Regions from separate parts of the Mesorhizobium sp. WSM4807 genome, predicted to be linked through region 1. Evidence: riboswitches for the same ligand, from Rfam matches in the RefSeq annotation. Region 1 holds a riboswitch; each other region holds the start of a gene.

The links. A riboswitch is a leader RNA that binds a small molecule or an ion and turns the genes downstream of it on or off. The one in region 1 is predicted to bind cobalamin.
Region 2: linked by a shared signal. The riboswitch ahead of metE (5-methyltetrahydropteroyltriglutamate--homocysteine S-methyltransferase) and the one ahead of AC0L3N_RS15935 (DUF1636 family protein) in region 1 are both predicted to bind cobalamin.
Region 3: linked by a shared signal. The riboswitch ahead of AC0L3N_RS21970 (CbtB domain-containing protein) and the one ahead of AC0L3N_RS15935 (DUF1636 family protein) in region 1 are both predicted to bind cobalamin.
Region 4: linked by a shared signal. The riboswitch ahead of AC0L3N_RS00610 (aromatic ring-hydroxylating oxygenase subunit alpha) and the one ahead of AC0L3N_RS15935 (DUF1636 family protein) in region 1 are both predicted to bind cobalamin.

The regions. Positions count from the first base shown of each region.
Region 1 covers NZ_JBVVQY010000010.1:187,753-191,779, forward strand. Annotated here, with positions in the region: partial or broken gene AC0L3N_RS15925 (cobaltochelatase subunit CobN) at 1-554, opposite strand, end outside; gene cobW (cobalamin biosynthesis protein CobW) at 573-1,625, opposite strand; gene AC0L3N_RS15935 (DUF1636 family protein) at 1,622-2,056, opposite strand; cobalamin riboswitch at 2,095-2,298, opposite strand; gene AC0L3N_RS15940 (winged helix-turn-helix domain-containing protein) at 2,328-3,527, opposite strand; gene AC0L3N_RS15945 (NADH-quinone oxidoreductase subunit A) at 3,862-4,027, shown strand, end outside.
Region 2 covers NZ_JBVVQY010000038.1:8,962-12,988, reverse strand. Annotated here, with positions in the region: gene metE (5-methyltetrahydropteroyltriglutamate--homocysteine S-methyltransferase) at 100-2,445, opposite strand; cobalamin riboswitch at 2,561-2,760, opposite strand; gene AC0L3N_RS30110 (adenosine kinase) at 3,156-4,027, opposite strand, start outside.
Region 3 covers NZ_JBVVQY010000017.1:135,898-139,924, forward strand. Annotated here, with positions in the region: gene cobO (cob(I)yrinic acid a,c-diamide adenosyltransferase) at 1-71, opposite strand, end outside; gene cobU (bifunctional adenosylcobinamide kinase/adenosylcobinamide-phosphate guanylyltransferase) at 73-570, opposite strand; gene AC0L3N_RS21965 (CbtA family protein) at 593-1,372, opposite strand; gene AC0L3N_RS21970 (CbtB domain-containing protein) at 1,388-1,567, opposite strand; cobalamin riboswitch at 1,605-1,815, opposite strand; gene AC0L3N_RS21975 (acetyltransferase domain-containing protein) at 2,075-3,067, shown strand; gene AC0L3N_RS21980 (methyltransferase family protein) at 3,064-3,570, shown strand; gene AC0L3N_RS21985 (MerR family transcriptional regulator) at 3,618-4,004, opposite strand.
Region 4 covers NZ_JBVVQY010000001.1:123,204-127,230, reverse strand. Annotated here, with positions in the region: gene AC0L3N_RS00630 (ABC transporter ATP-binding protein) at 1-522, shown strand, start outside; gene AC0L3N_RS00625 (DUF680 domain-containing protein) at 608-844, opposite strand; gene AC0L3N_RS00620 (DUF680 domain-containing protein) at 933-1,157, opposite strand; gene AC0L3N_RS00615 (DUF680 domain-containing protein) at 1,279-1,482, opposite strand; cobalamin riboswitch at 1,996-2,197, shown strand; gene AC0L3N_RS00610 (aromatic ring-hydroxylating oxygenase subunit alpha) at 2,413-3,660, shown strand; gene AC0L3N_RS00605 (FAD-binding oxidoreductase) at 3,684-4,027, shown strand, end outside.

The DNA.
Region 1 (4,027 bases):
CCCAGTCCCGGTTGATAGTAGCCGGCTTTTGGCACGCTGACAGGTTCAGCGACTGCCACACCTGATCCGACGAGACTTGCCAGCCTCTGCACCAGCGCCGTCATATTCTCCGGGCCGCCTTCACGGAAATAGCCAAGCAGCGCGTCCAACTCTTCGCGCGGCAGCGTCGAGCATTCGATCAGCCGGAGATCCTCGTCGCGGCATTCGCCGGGCAGCAGCGCCAGTTTTATGCCGCGTGCGCGGGCGGTCGAGGCGAGCTGGTCGCAGCCGTAGCGCCACCAGTCGTAGCCGCCGAGGATGCGAACCAGAATAACCCTGGCGTGCCGGGCGACGCTGTCGATCCAGAGATCGACGGACATCGGATGGCGGAGATCGCGCAAAGCCGCCAGCCGCATCGAGGGCAGGCGTTCCGCGTCCGTCTTCCACGCTGCTGCCAGCCCGGCCAGATCGCTGTCGGTGAAAGACAGCGCCACGACATCGGCAGGCGTCTGCCTGAGATCAACAGGCTCGGCGAGATCGTCGAGCGAGGCGGATGTTGTGGTGAGGATGTGCATCGCGGCTCGTGCCTGAGGTCAGCCGGCGAGAATACGCTCGATGGCCGGGCGGTTCAGCCCTTTCAGGCCGATGACGACGAGGCGCGAACGGCGCTCGTCCTCGGCGGTCCAGGCGCGGTCGTAATAGTGATTGACGCGTGGGCCGACGGCCTGCAGCAGGAGCCGCATCGGCTTGCCGCCGACCTCGACGAAACCCTTGACGCGCAGCACGTTTTCTTCCTCGGCCGCGGTGGCGACGCGCAACGCCAGCTCGTCGGGATTGGCGATCGATGGAATGTCGATGACGAACGAGTCGAAATCGTCATGCTCATGGTCGAGCTCGTCGTCGTGATGGGTCTTGCGGTTCTCGATGTCGTCCTCGACGGCAAGGCCGAGGCCGAGCAGCACAGACGGATCGACCTTACCCTGCGAGGTCGGCACGATCTTGACGGCGCGCGCGGCATGCTCGCCGATGATCGCATTGGCCCGGGCCGAGCCGGCGGCGTCCATCAGGTCGCTCTTCGACAATATGATCAGGTCGGCGCAGGCGAGCTGGTCCTCGAACACCTCCTCGACCGGATCGTCGTGGTCGAGCGTCTCGTCCTGCGCGCGCTGCGCCTGCAGGGCGTCCATGTCGTTGGCGACGCGGCCTTCCGCCAGCGCCGGTCCGTCGACGACCGCAATGACGCCATCGACGGTCACCCGGCTCTTGACCGTCGGCCACTGGAAGGCCTGGACCAGCGGCTTGGGCAGAGCCAGCCCGGAGGTTTCGATCAGGATATGGTCGACTTTCGGCGATAGCGACAGGATCTGGTCGAGCGCCGGGACGAAGTCGTCGGCGACGGTGCAGCAGATGCAGCCATTGGCCAGTTCGACGATGTTTTCCTCAGGGCAGGTGTCGATGCCGCATCCCTTCAGAATCTCGCCGTCGATGCCGATATCGCCGAACTCGTTGACGATGATGGCCAGCCGCTTGCCGCCGGCGTTTTCGAGCAGGTGGCGGATCAGCGTCGTCTTGCCGGCGCCGAGGAAGCCGGTGACGACGGTGCAGGGCACGCGGGAGATGTTAGCGGACGACTCTGGAGTGGTCATATCTGGTCCTTCAAAAGGTCGAGGGGAGGAATGCGGGCGACGAGGCCGCGTTTCAGGCAATCGGGGCGGCCGCGCCATGGAATGAGGCCGTCCGTCGAGGTGGCGAAGAGCTTTGCACCGGCGACCAGATCGGCGCCGCTGGTCACGGTCAGGTCGCCGAAGACATAGCTCCAGCAGCCGTCGCGCAGGATAGCGGCGCTGAGGCGGCGCTTGCAGTTGCCGAGGCATTCGACGGTGCGGATACGGATATTTTCGCCTGATACAGCGCGGCGCGTGTCTTCGGCCAACAATTCGCCGGCGCGAGGATGGCCATCGGAGCCAGTCTCATCGCGGCAGGAGGCGCAGACGATCACGGTGACGTCGGCCAGAGCATCCCTATCGCCGGACAATACGCCCGCTGTCTCAGCCGAAAAACTGCTGTCGCGTTCCAAATCAGGCTCCTTGCCCGGAAAACCCGCCAGGCGATCGGATTCTTATGTCCTAGACGGCAGGTCTCCTGGCTCGCGGGTCATCGCCTTGGTGCCGCCTTCCCGGGACCGTCCCAGTGGTTATCGGCCTTGGCTCGTCGCTTACAGTTGCGGGGACAGCCGCGGATTTGAAATCGGGATTTCGCACCGCATTCCCTCTTGGCTCCTCCCTTTGCCGAGAGGAGACCGTCTGAACCGGATTTAGGCTTGTGCAGGCAGTCGTGTCAACGCACGTCTACGACGCGGCAATGTTGGCGAGAGCCGAACCCAGATCGCCGGCCGGCGTCACCTCGATGCGATCCAGGCCGAGCCAACCCTGCATCAGCTTCAACTCGTCGAAGAGTTCGGCGGCGGTTTGCGGCGGGGCGCCGGGCTCGGCATAGGCGGCATGGACGCGCAGCACGCCGGCGGGGCGGTCGGCCTTGAGGTCGACGCGCGCCACGATCCTTTCGCCGAGCAGGAACGGCAGCACGTAATAGCCGTATTGGCGCTTTTCGGCGGGGGTGTAGATCTCGATGCGATAGCGGAAGTCGAACAGTCTTTCCGTGCGCGCTCGTTCGAAGACGACCGGATCGAAGGGAGCAAGCAAGGCGCGCGCCTCGATCTTGCGCGGAAAACGGGCATCCCTGTGAAGATAGGCTGTTTTGTCCCAGCCTTCGACGCGAACCGGCAAAAGATCACCGGCGTCGACCAGTTCCTCAATGCGGCCCTTGATGTCGGCGGGAGAGAGACGGAAATAGTCGCGCAGGTCGCCCGCTGTCGCGACGCCGTGGGCGCGGGCGGAAATGCGCAGCAATTCGCGGTGCGCGTCCTCCGGGGAGGGCACCGGCAAAGCAAGTACTGCCGGCGGCAGCACGCGCTCCGGCAGATCGTAAAGCCGCTCGAAGCCACGACGCGACGCCGTGGTGATACGGCCGGCCCAGAACAGCCATTCGAAAGCGTGCTTGGCATCGCTCCAACCCCACCAGCCGCCGTTTCCCTTCTGGCCTTCGAGGGCGGATGCGGCGACCGGCCCTCGTTCGACGACCTCGCGATAAATGTCTTCAATGTAGGCGGCGCGTTCGCGGCCCCACTTGGCCAGTCCGTTATACATTTCCTCGCCACGTTCGGCCCGCTCCATGCGCCAGCGCATCAGCGGATAGGTTTCGACCGGCAGAAAGGAGGCTTCGTGCGCCCAATATTCGAAGACCGTGCGCTTGCGCGTCACGGCGGCGTTATCGAGCAGCGCAAGCGGGTAGGGGCCAAGCCGCGAATAGAGCGGCATATAATGGGCGCGCACCACCGCGCTGACGGAATCGATCTGCAGCAGGCCGGTCCGGGCAAGCACACGGGCCAGATGGCGGCGATCCGGCGTGCTGCTGGGGCGAGGATCGGCAAACCCCTGTGCGGCAAGCGCAACGCGCCGGGCCATGGCGAGCGAGATTTTTTCCTTCATGCAGACGGCACTCTGTTGGCGCTCGACCAAAGTGGGAGCGATGATTCCGCACCATGCTAGCAGGGTTTTGGCGGCATCTATGTCAGGAGAGAAAACTGGAGTAAAAAATGAAGGAAATCAAACAGGAGCGGATCGGATCAGTTTATCCGGATATGCCGTCGAGCACCGGGTTTTGAACAAGGTTTGACTTGCTTCGCCGAAAGCCCTGCGCTAACCCTCGCCGCGTTGCAGCATAGAGCCCCCTAAAACGGTTCAGTGGTTAAACTGTCACGCTTCCGCAAGTGGGTCCGGTGCTGTAATCAGAGTGGATTGGCCGCCAACGGAAAGCTGCAGCATGAACGCATTGTTGAGTTCGTACCTGCCCATCGTCCTGTTCATCGGCGTGGCGCTGGTCGTCGGCCTGGCGCTGCTTGCCGCACCCTTCCTGGTGGCCTACCGCAACCCCGATCCGGAAAAGCTTTCCGCCTATGAATGCGGCTTCAACTCGTTCGATGACGCCC
Region 2 (4,027 bases), on a different contig from region 1:
ACAAGGGTGGGACTCGCACGCGTCGACCGACTTGCGCGCGGCTTTCGATGGCGTCCTTTCTGCCTCATCCGCGAAGCCCGCGGGTCACATGTTTGCCCGTCACAGTGGCTCAGCGGCCTGCGCCTGCACTTTCTCCCGCAATGCGCGTGCTGCAGCGACCATGTTGATGAGGGCAGGGCGGACCTCTTCCCATTTCCTTGTTTTGAGGCCACAATCCGGATTCACCCACAATTGGCCGTCCGACAGTCGCTCGCGGGCAAGTTGGGCGAGATGCAAAATCTCGCCAATCTCCGGGACACGTGGTGAGTGAATGTCGTAGACGCCAGGACCGATTTCGTTTGGATATTTGGACTTGGTGAAGGCGTCCAGCAGTTCCATTTTGGAGCGCGACGTCTCGATCGAAACGACGTCCGCGTCCAGTTCAGCAATCGAGTCGATGATCTCATTGAACTCCGAATAGCACATGTGGGTGTGAATTTGGGTCGCGTCCTCTACACCCGTTGAAGCGAGACGGAAGCATTCGACTGCCCAGCCGAGATAATGTTTCCAATCGGACTTCCGCAGGGGCAAGCCTTCGCGAAACGCGGCCTCATCGATCTGGATCACCCTTGAGCCAGCTCTTTCAAGGTCGGCCACTTCATCGCGGATGGCGAGTGCGATCTGGCGGCAGGCCTCGGCGCGGGGTACGTCGTCGCGAACAAAAGACCAGTTAAGAATCGTCACTGGGCCTGTGAGCATGCCCTTCACCGGCTTTTTCGTCAGCGACTGGGCAAAATGCCACCAGAGAACCGTCATCGGATTGGGCCGCGATACGTCGCCGAAGATGATGGGAGGGCGCACCAGCCGGGAGCCGTAACTTTGCACCCAGCCATGCTGGGTGAAGGCGACGCCGGACAGCTGCTCGCCGAAATGCTGGACCATGTCGTTTCGTTCGAACTCGCCATGTACCAGCACGTCCAGCCCGATCTCCTCCTGCCAGCGGACCGCCGCCTCGGTCTCCTTCTTCAGGAAGGCCTGGTAATCGACATAGCTCAGCCGGCCCTTCGCATGAGCGGAGCGCGCCCTGCGCACCTCGGGCGTCTGCGGGAAGGACCCGATCGTCGTCGTCGGGAACGGCGGCAGGCCGAGCGTGTCAGCCTGGACTCTGGAGCGCTTGGCAAATGCGCTCTTTCGTTGCTTCTTGGCGCCGTCAATGCTGATAACCCGCCCATGGACGAGCGGATCATGGACCTTTTCAGACATTGCGCGCGCCGCGGCCGCCTCGGCAGAAGCTTTCAGTGCGCCTGCTACGGCCTCCCTGCCTTCCGATAAGGCTTGGGCCAGCACAAGCAGCTCTTCACTCTTCTGGGCGGCGAATGCCAGCCACGAACTGACATCCACATCGAGCGCGGTCTCCATCCGCAGGTCCATCGGCACATGAAGCATCGAGCAGGAAGGCGCAATCTCGACGCGATCCAGCGGCCAGCCGGCAACGATCGGCTTGATGCGGTCGAGAATGGCAGCCAGGTTCGCGCGCCAGACGTTGCGGCCGTCGATCAAGCCAAGTGAGAGCACCAGATCCTTCGGTGCGAGCCGACCAACCGTCTCCAACTGCTCGGGAGCACGCACGAGGTCGAGATGTAGGCCCGCCAGGCGCAGCGAAAGCGCGGTCTCCAGATTGTCTCCCAGCGGCCCGAAATAGGTCGCCAGCATAATTTTCAACTTGGGCGCGGCTTTCGACAGCTGGCCGTATGTGAATTCGAAGGCAGCTCGTTCGTTCGGGCTAAGGTCGAGCACAAGGGCCGGCTCATCAATCTGCACCCAGTCGGCCCCCGAGAGCTCCAGCCTCCGCAGGAGTTCCTCGTAGACGGGCAGCAGCCGCGGTAGGAGCGCTATGGGATTGAAACACTGGTCGGGAGACTTCGCCAGCTTGAGGAAGGTGACCGGTCCAAGGATGACCGGGCGTGTATGGATGCCGAGCTCTTTTGCCTCCAGAAAGTGATCGACTGGTTTCGTCGACGAGAGGGCGAATGCCTGATCGTCCCCCAGCTCCGGCACGATGTAGTGGTAGTTAGTGTCGAACCATTTGGTCATTTCCATCGCGGTTACGCGCTGGCCCTGAACTGCATGCCCGTGACTGGCGTGAACGCAACCCGCAGTATCGCCTTGCGTCCCGCGCGCCATCGCGAAATAGATGTCGAGCGGGACCTCGCCGCCCGTCCAGCCGTAACGGGATGGCACGGCGCCGACCATTGCTGCGGTGTCGAGCACATGGTCATAAAGTGAGAAATCGTTCGACGGGATTTTCGACACGCCGCGGTCGTGCTGCTCGCTCCAGCTGGCGGCACGGAGTGCCTTCGCCGTCGACAGAAGGTTGGCAGCAGAAGATTTTCCGGACCAGTAGCTTTCGAGCGCGAATTTCAGTTCTCGCCGGCGACCGATGCGCGGCATGCCAAGCGTTGCTATGGGAACTTGCTGGGAGACATTCATTCCATACCCCGATGGTTGCGGCGGGGACAAGGAAGGCGCTAGCAGGCCGGCATAAACGCCGAGCTGCCGCGGCCACCAGACACCCCGCCCGTGGACGTTGTTTACCGTGGCAGGTCTCCTGGCTCGCGGGTCACAGCCTCTGCCCGTCTTCCCGGGGCAGTTCGCCCCAGTGACATTGATGGGTTTGGCTCGCCGCTTACAGTTGCGGGGGCAGCGCCGGCATTGCACCGGCTTCCCTCTTAGCTCCGCTACGGCAACGCCTTGCGGAGAACCACGACACGCGGACAATCGCAGCAGCCCGCTTTGTTGTCAATGCGGTATAAAGAAATGTTTATGTGTTTATGTGAACCGTTCACCTGCGGCATGTTTCCCAAGTCGCAGGTCGCGGTAGAGCTGAGCCATTTGCGCCACTCGCCGGTCTGCGCAAGCTGTGCCTGGCCGCTCGGGCAATCTGCCAGTCTACGATCCCGGCTCAAAACGACTTTCGTCAAAAAGGGCGTGTTGGCCATCATGATCGGCCGGCAGTACTGGCCCGAAGTGCGACAACGTCCCTGAGCCTCAAGAAATCAGAAATTCGGAGAAAAACCGCCATCCTTCACGCAGGCACGCGACATTTCGATTTACCCGCGCCTGTCTGGACAGCCTGCACAACGGCACGGTGGACAGCACCTCGCGGAAATGCCTCCCTACAACAGCCCCGCCTGCTTGGCCTCGCGGCGTAAATTCTGCCGCGGCCTTGGCCCGATCTGCTGGATCACCAGCCCGGCCGCCAGTGAGCCGAGATCGCCGCAATGCTTCAGGCTGCGGCCTTGTGTGTAGCCGTAGAGGAAGCCGGCGGCATAGAGGTCGCCGGCGCCGGTGGTGTCGACCAGTTCGCGGATTTCCGTCGCATTGATGGTGACGGTCTCGTCGCCGCGCACGATGACCGAGCCCTTTTCGGAGCGGGTGACGGCGGCGATCTTGCAATCCTTGCGGATCTGGGCCAGCGCCTCGTCGAAGGAGGCGGTCTGGTACAGCGACTTGATCTCGTGGCTATTGGCAAAAACGATATCGACGGTGCCCGAGCGCATCAGCTCCAGAAACTCCTCGCGGTAGCGGTCAACGCAGAACGAATCCGACAATGTCATCGACACTTCGCGCCCGGCTGCGTGGGCGAGCTTCGCCGTCTGCCGGAACGCTTCCTTGGCGCGCGGCGGGTCCCACAGATAGCCCTCGAAATAAGTGACGGCGGCGCCCGACGCCTTGTCCGCCTCGACATCCTCCGGACCGAGCTCGACGCAAGCGCCGAGATAGGTATTCATCGAGCGCTCGCCGTCCGGCGTGACGAAGATCATCGAGCGCGCCGTCGGCGGTTCGCCATTGAGCGGTCTGGTGTCGAAGGCCACGCCCTGGGCGTGCATGTCATGGGCGTAGATTTCGCCGAGCGTGTCATTCGAGACCTTGCCGAAGAAGGCGGCGCGGCCGCCGAAGCTGGCGACGCCCGCCGCCGTGTTGCCGGCGCTGCCGCCGGAGGCTTCGATCGCCGGGCCCATGCGGCTGTAGAGCAGTTCGGCGCGCT
Region 3 (4,027 bases), on a different contig from region 1:
TCCTGCACCGCCTTGCGCTTGGCCATCTTGGCGCGGTGGCGTTCCTCGTCCCTGTCGTCGATATCGGTCATCTCATTTCACCTTGAGCGGCAGTCCCGCCACCATCAGCAGCACGGTGCCGGCGACTGCCGCGACCTGCTGGTTGAGCCGGCCGGCGGCATCGCGAAACCGGCGGGCGAGCGCATTGTCGGGCACGATGCCCTGGCCAACTTCGTTGGAAACCACGAACCACGGCCCGCGCGGCCGCGACAGCACTTCCGCCAGCCCTCGGCATTCGGCCTCAACGTCATGTTCGGCCAGCATATGGTTGGTCAGCCACAGCGTCAGGCAGTCGATCAGGACGGGCCGGCCGTCAGGCAGCGCCTCGATCGCGCCGACGAGATCAAGCGGCGCGTCGACGGTCGTCCAGCCCTCGCCACGCCGCGACCGGTGCAGCGTGATACGCTCACGCATCTCGTCATCATAGGCTTGCGCCGTGGCGATGTAGGCCCACGGCGCCGGACAGGCCGTCACCAATCTTTCGGCATACGCGCTCTTGCCGGAGCGCGCACCGCCGATGACCAGGGTCAGCCTCCCGCCGGGAGCAACGGGATCAGGCAAAGCTGTCGCGCAGGCCGGTCGCGGTGCCGGTCAAGCGGCCGCGCACCGCGCCGACGACGGCGCCGAGCACCAGCCAGAACACCAGATTGGTCAGCGTCACCGCCACCACGAACTGGTGGTGCAGGCCTTCCGGGATCGGCGATTCGAAACTGTCGGGCTGCGGCGCGCCGACAATATGCGGCGCCACGATCAACGCCACGGCAAGCAGCGCCAGCGGCAGCGATTTGCGAAAGGCGAGCAGCCCGAGACCGGCCGCGGTCGCTATCACCGTCGCCGTCCACCAGATCTGGCGCTGGGTGAGATCGGCAGCCGGCATCATAGCCGGCAGTTCGGGCGGCAGGCCGAGGTTCGGAGCCAGCGTGAACACCGCAAAGCCGGCAAGGCCCCAGAACAGGCCCTGACGCCAATTGCCGATGCCGCCGGCGAACTCCGAAGCGGCGACCAGGATCAGCGCAAAGCCGATGCCGGTGACGACGTTGGCAACGACATTGAAGGCGAATCGTTCAAAACCGTCGGCCGGCGCCCAGCCTTCGTCTTCCGGGGCCGCAGCTTCGGCCGGCGCCGGTGCGGCGCTGCTCATGGCATTGGCGTCCGAGGCGTTCGCGGCGGGCGCCGCGGTATGGTCATGCGTGTGACCACCGCCGGCCTGCTCGTAGACTTCCGCCTTGAGAATGAGCGGCACGGTGGCGTAGGCCTGCATGCAGGCAAGAACGACGCCAGCCACAAGCCCTGCGATCGCCGCGATGAATACGACGTTGCGAAACAGTGTCATGATGTCGGCCCCTCGTCAGTGGCAGGGAAACGCCATCGAATGGCGATAGTCGTGGGCGGCATTGTGGACCGCATCGATATGCGAGAAGCCGACAAAGCCCATGACGAAAATGCCGAGAAATGCAGCAAGCGCCAGCTGCACGAAGCGCGACTGCGAGGAGATGGAAGCGCCGAGCGAGACGGAAGCGGTATTCATGTCTTGTCCTTTCGCCCTCCACCCGAGGGCATAGAAGTCAGTTCTCCTGTCGCCGGCAGGTCTCCTGGCTCGCGGGTCAGCGCCCTTCCCCACCTTCCCGAAGAAGCTCTTCCCGAAAGAAACTCTTCAGTGGCATATGGAGAGGACTACCGCACACAGTTGCGGGGGCAGCCACGGCATTGGGCAAAGAATCGCCCTTACCGCATTCCCTCTTGGTTCCAAACGGAACCGACGACGGGTGCGACTATAGGCAGAATCGCCGTGCCCGGCAAACCAAATTCCGCCAGCTACCAGCGCGAATGCACCGTCTCTGGAACCAGCCGGCCGGCGCCACGAGGCCGGAGTGCTGATGCCGAGGAATATGGCCCGCATCGCTTCTAATGGGTGCGTCAGCGGCATACGGCGCTTTCACCGACGCCCTGAGCATCAACGGGATTTGGCCCTGTCTTCTTTTGTCTGGGGCAACCATGATAGTCGTCTTGCAGTGCTGAATCAGATTGCGAGACCATGAGCATTTCTACGCCGACCGTTCAGGACCGATCCAAGCGCATCATCGCCATCGACGTCGCCCGCGGCGTCGCTTTGCTTGCCATGGCGAGTTACCATTTCACCTGGGATCTCGAATTCTTTGGCTACACCGATCCCGGCCTGACCGCCTTCGGCTGGTGGAAATTCTACGCGCGCTGCATCGCTTCGACCTTCCTGTTCCTGGTCGGCGTCAGCCTGTTCCTCGCCCATGGCAAACTGATCCGCTGGGACGGCTTCTGGAAACGCTTCGCCATGGTCGCCGGGGCGGCGCTCGCCATATCGGCTGCCACGAGGCTTGCCACGCCGGACAGTTTCATCTTTTTCGGTATCCTGCACGAGATCGCGCTCGCCAGCCTGCTCGGCCTGGCGTTCCTGCGGCTGCCGGCGCTGCTGACGCTGGTTATGGCAGCTTTCGTCATAACCGCGCCGCTCTACCTCAGGTCCGAGACCTTTGACCATCCGGCCCTGTGGTGGGTCGGCCTGTCGGCAACCAACCCGCGCTCCAACGATTATGTCCCGCTGTTTCCATGGTTCGGCGCTGTGCTTGCGGGTATCGCGACGGCAAAACTCGCCTCCGCCTCCGGCCTGCTGACGCGGTTGGCAGGCCTGACGCCCGGCCGCTGGACAAATCCGCTGGTCTTTATCGGCCGGCACAGCCTCGCCTTCTATCTGATCCACCAGCCTGTGCTGATCGGCTCGATCTGGCTTTTTTCGCAAGTCATGCCGGCACCGGTCGAGACCAGGCAGGTCACCTTCCTGAAAGAATGCCAGACTTCGTGCGAGCAATCACGCGACACGGACTTCTGCTCCAGCTATTGTGTGTGCATGCTCGATACGCTCGAGGGCGAGGCCACGCTTGATCGGCTCTACCGCAACGACCAAGCTGCGGAATGGAAGGCACATCTCGACGAGCTCGCCGGCGCCTGCACTGCCAAAGCCGACAGCACTTTGATGGAGGGAGGAGCACAATGACCGACCATCAACAGAAACCTGGGCAACAGAAACCGGGACAGCCGAAACCGGGGTTTATACCGTGGCCGCCGCTGATCTATGTCGCGGCCATCGCCGTCAGCATCGCGCTTGGCTTGCTCTATCCGCTGCCATGGATCGGCGGCCTTCTGGGCGACATCCTGTTCGCGGCCGGCTGGGTGGCATTGTTCGGCGTCGTCGCACTCTGGTTCACGGCGATCCGCACCATGATCCGGGCAAAGACGACGCTCCACCCAAACGCCGTGCCGGACCATCTGGTCACATCAGGCCCCTTCGCCGTCAGCCGCAACCCGATATATCTGGCCAACACGCTGCTGATGATCGGCGTCGCCCTTATCTCGGGGATCGTATGGTTCCTGCCGCTGGCGATCATCGCCGCCTTCGCAACGCAGAAGATGGCTATCGAGGGCGAGGAAAGAGTTCTGACGGCGAAATTCGGCAAGAAATACCGGGATTACGCGAAAAAGGTGCGGCGCTGGATTTGAGGCGTGCGGCAAGGTCTTTTTAAGAGTAGAATTATCGAAAAGGCCGGTCAGGTGTTGACGCCGAGTTCCACCAATCGCTCGACGCAGGATTCCTCGGCCTGGTCGAGTTCGGCCAAGGTCTCTTCGAGGTCGCGGCGCTTCTGGCGTAGATCCTCGCGCTTTTCCTCGATGCGCTTGATCATCAGGTTGAGCTGACCGACCTCCCCGGGCGGCTCCTTGTACATCTGGATGATTTCGCGGATTTCATTGATCGAGAATCCGAGCCTCTTGCCGCGCATGATCTGGCGGATGAGGTGCCGGTCCGACGGGCGAAACAGCCGCGTACGGCCGCGCCGTACCGGCTGCACCAGCCCCTCGTCCTCGTAGAAGCGCAGCGTCCGCGTCGAAACATCGAATTCGCGGGTCAGTTCGGTGATTGAATAATATTCCCGCATCGTCACTCCAAATGCCCGGAAAG
Region 4 (4,027 bases), on a different contig from region 1:
GCGATGACGCTGGCCGACCGCATCGTCGTGCTCAAGGAGGGCCATATCGAGCAGGTCGGCACGCCGATGGAGCTCTACAAGAGACCCGGCAATCTGTTCGTCGCCCAGTTCATCGGCTCGCCGGCCATGAACATCCTGCCCGCGACGATCGACAAATCAGGCGACCCGACCATCGTCAGTCATGTCGGCGGGCGCAAGGCGACGGTGCCGATCGCCACGCCGGCGTCAGTGAAGGGTGCTTCGGTCAGCTTCGGCGTGCGGCCGGAGGATCTGATGATCGCCACCGGCGCCGATTATCTTTTCGAGGGAACGGTGGATTATGTCGAGCAGCTCGGCGAGGTCCAGCTCGTCTATGTCGACATCGGCCGCGCCGACCTGCCGCTGGTGACCAAGCTGCCAGGCAATGTCGAAGTCAAGCGCGGCGCTGCGTTGCGGTTGAATGCCGATCCCGGCGACCTGCATATTTTCGACGCCGACGGACATTCCTTCACACTCCACATGGCGGAAGCAAAGGCAGCCTAACTACTGGATCAGGCAGTTTGGCGAAGGCAAAAACAAGAGCGGCGGGCAAGGCCCGCCGCTCTTGTGCATTGCATTCAGGTCGCTGTTAGCGGCCGAACAGGTTCCGGTCGCTGCCCTGCGGGGCGGACTTCTGTACGTCGCCCGAGGAATTGAGCAGCTTGTAAACCGGCGAGCCGGTATTGCTTACCGAAGACGTCTGCGTGTTGTCGACGTTGACGGTCGCCTGCTTGTTGATGTCGGTTCCGCCAACGTTGTCGTTGCGGGCATAGGCGCTGCCGGCAGCAATCAAAAGTGCCGCAGCGGTGAGAACGATCTTCTTCATTTCAGTAATCCTGGATTTTCGTATCCCATCAGCGCGGCGGCCGCGGTCTTTGTGAAAGACAATGCCGCCGCTGCTGTTGGGATCGACATTAGTTGTTGCCGAAGAGGTTACGGTCGCTGCCATTGACGGGCTTCTCGTCAGCCGGAACCGGATTCTGCGCCGAAGCCGAATTCTGAATCGAAGCCGTGTACGAGCCGTTGTCGACCGCAGCGGCCGGCTGGTTGGCGCCGTTCAATCCAAAGTTGTCGCTGCCGGCAAAAGCGCTGCCGGAGACAGCCAGGATGGCGGCGGTGGCAAGAATGATCTTCTTCATTTCTAGTACTCCTGAATTTTTCAGATCCCGAGCGGCGGACTGGCCGCTTTGTCTTGTTGTTTGACCATGATCTTTTCCGAAAACCGGTTTCCACTTCGGGATCATGGTCTGGGATCAGCTGTTAATTGTTGCCGAAAAGGTTGCGGTCGGCGCCCTGGTCGACGGGCTTTTCAGCGTGAGCCGACTTCTGAATGGAAGCCGTATACGAACTGTCGACCGAGGCGGTCGGCTGATTGGCGCCGTTGGACCCATAATGGTCGCTGCCAGCAAAGGCGCTGCCGGTGATGGCCAGAACGGCGACGGCAGTAAGAGCAATCTTTTTCATTTTTGGAACTCCAGTATCTTTAGTTTTCCGTCCGTCTAGCGGCGTGTCTTGAGAGGGATTCGCGTCGTTCGGACAGCGCCGATGTGGGAAGGCCATCTGGCAGATTCCAATCACGAAGTTGTTCCATGTGGACCAAGAATCTACACCTTGAAATTGTACCAGAGGCTTCTCTCGTTATTGCTTTCTGGCTTGTTTTCAAAGGTTTAAGACAAAAAGGCTAATCGACCATTTGACGGATTGCCGGACCTGCGTTCACAGCGTCATGCACGCATTGTCAACAGAAACGAACCGTTCGGTTCGATTTTAGAAGCGGCTTAAAAAGCCGGTGCTGAGTTGTTGTCGAATCGTTAACCATTTCGGCGCCATGCAATGGTCAATCCGGCACGCTTTCAGGAGCTCGCAGCAGGCGCAAATTTCATCTTCCTCAAATCCCGGTCCACAGGTTTCGCCGGCGGTGTCGCGCCGCATGGATACGATGTCGCTTTCATGCCGACAGTCAGCCGGCCGTCATGATTAGATCATGCCAACTCAGGTGCCGCTTGGTGACGACGAAGCGGAGAATTGGGAAGCCGGTCAGAACCCGGCGCTGCCCCCGCAACGGTGGTGGAGTTCAAGTCGCAACGGGAGACCACTGGGCCACAAGCCTGGGAAGGTGTCGCGATGGTCCGCAAGGACACTCCAGAGCCCGGAAACCAGCCCGAGATTTCTAGACTCGACTGATCGCGGTGGGCGGTCAAGAGGTGGATAGTGCATGCCCGGCCCTGTCGCCGGCTTGCGGCCGATCCTCCCTCCATCACCACCAGTTCAGTCTTTGGAGCGACGTGCGTCCATTTGGACGCACAAAGTACGCTCCAAGACTTTGAATTGCGCATCGTGCTTTCCGAAATCGATTCCGATTTCGGGCCGATGCGACGGCTATGAGGACAGGACATGGATGCGCGCAACGACATGCTGAGGCTCTTGCACGGCCGCAGGGAAGGCTACTCGCTCGAGCAGCCCTTCTACACCGATCCCGATTTCTTCAAGCTCGACATGGAGCTGATCTGGTATCGCGACTGGCTGTTCATCGGCCACGATTGCGAGTTGCCGAAGCCGGGCAGCTACATCACCGCGCAGATCGGCGACTATCCGGTCGTGCTGGTCCGCGACCAGCAAGGCAAGATCAACGCCTTCCACAATTCCTGCCGGCATCGCGGCAGCCGCGTCTGCAACGCCGACAAGGGTACGGCGGCGAAGCTCGTCTGTCCCTATCACCAGTGGACCTATGAGCTGGACGGCCGGCTCTTGTTCGCAAGGCAGATGGCGGACGGCTTCGACAAGAGCCAGTTCAGCCTGAAGCCGGTGGCTTGCGAAAGCATCAGTGGCTACATCTTCATCTGCCTGGCCAAGGAGCCCGCCGATTTCGCGCCGATGCGCGCCATGATCGAGCCTTACCTCCTGCCGCACCGGCTGCGCGAGGCAAAAATCGCCTTCGAATCGACCATCGTCGAGAAGGGCAACTGGAAGCTCGTCTGGGAAAACAACCGCGAGTGCTACCATTGCGCCGGCAACCATCCGGAACTGTGCAAGACATTCCCGGAAGCGCCGACCGTGACCGGCGTGCAGGGCGCCGACAGCGATCCGGAGATGCTCGCGCACTGGGCGAAATGCGAGGCGGCGGGCTTGCCGAGCAAGTTCCGCATCGATCCGGCCGGGCAGTATCGCGCCACCCGCGCGCCGCTGCTGCGCGATGCCGTCAGCTACACGATGACGGGAAGACGTGCGGTGAAGAAGATCCTCTCCGACGACGTTTCGACCGACCGTATCGGCTCGCTGCTGCTCTATCACTATCCGACGACCTGGAACCATATCCTCGGCGATCATGCGGTCACCTTCCGCGTGCTGCCGATCAGTGCCACGGAAACGGCCGTCACCACCAAATGGCTTGTCCATAAGGATGCGGTCGAAGGCGTCGATTACGACCTCGCCGAACTCACCCATGTCTGGACTGAGACCAACGACCAGGACCGCCGCATCGTCGAGGAAAACGCCTTCGGCATCCTGTCGCCGGCCTATGAGCCCGGCCCCTATTCTGAACTGCATGAGGGCGGCGTCATCCAGTTCGTCGAGTGGTACGCCTCCTTCATCGGGCCGCGCCTTGCCGAGGCCGGGCGGCCGGCGTTGCGCAGCGTCGCCTGAGCGAGGTCAAGGGGATGAATGCGATGACGGACCTCGGCCTCTACCGCCATCTCGACGAGATGGCGCCCTGGAACGACAGGCTTCAGGTGCTGGAAGTGATCGGCGTCAGCGACGAGGCGCCTGACGTGAAGACCTTCACCTTCCGCTCTGACAACCAGACCTGGTTCCGTTACAGACCGGGGCAGTTCGTGACGCTGGAACTGCCGACCACCGACGGCCCGCTGATGCGGACCTATACGCTGTCGTCCTCGCCGTCGCGGCCGTTCTCGATCGCGGTGACGGTGAAAACGCAGGCCGGCAGCCTCGGCACGCGCTGGATGTTCGACAATCTGAAACCCGGCGTTCACGTGAAGGCCTATGGGCCGGC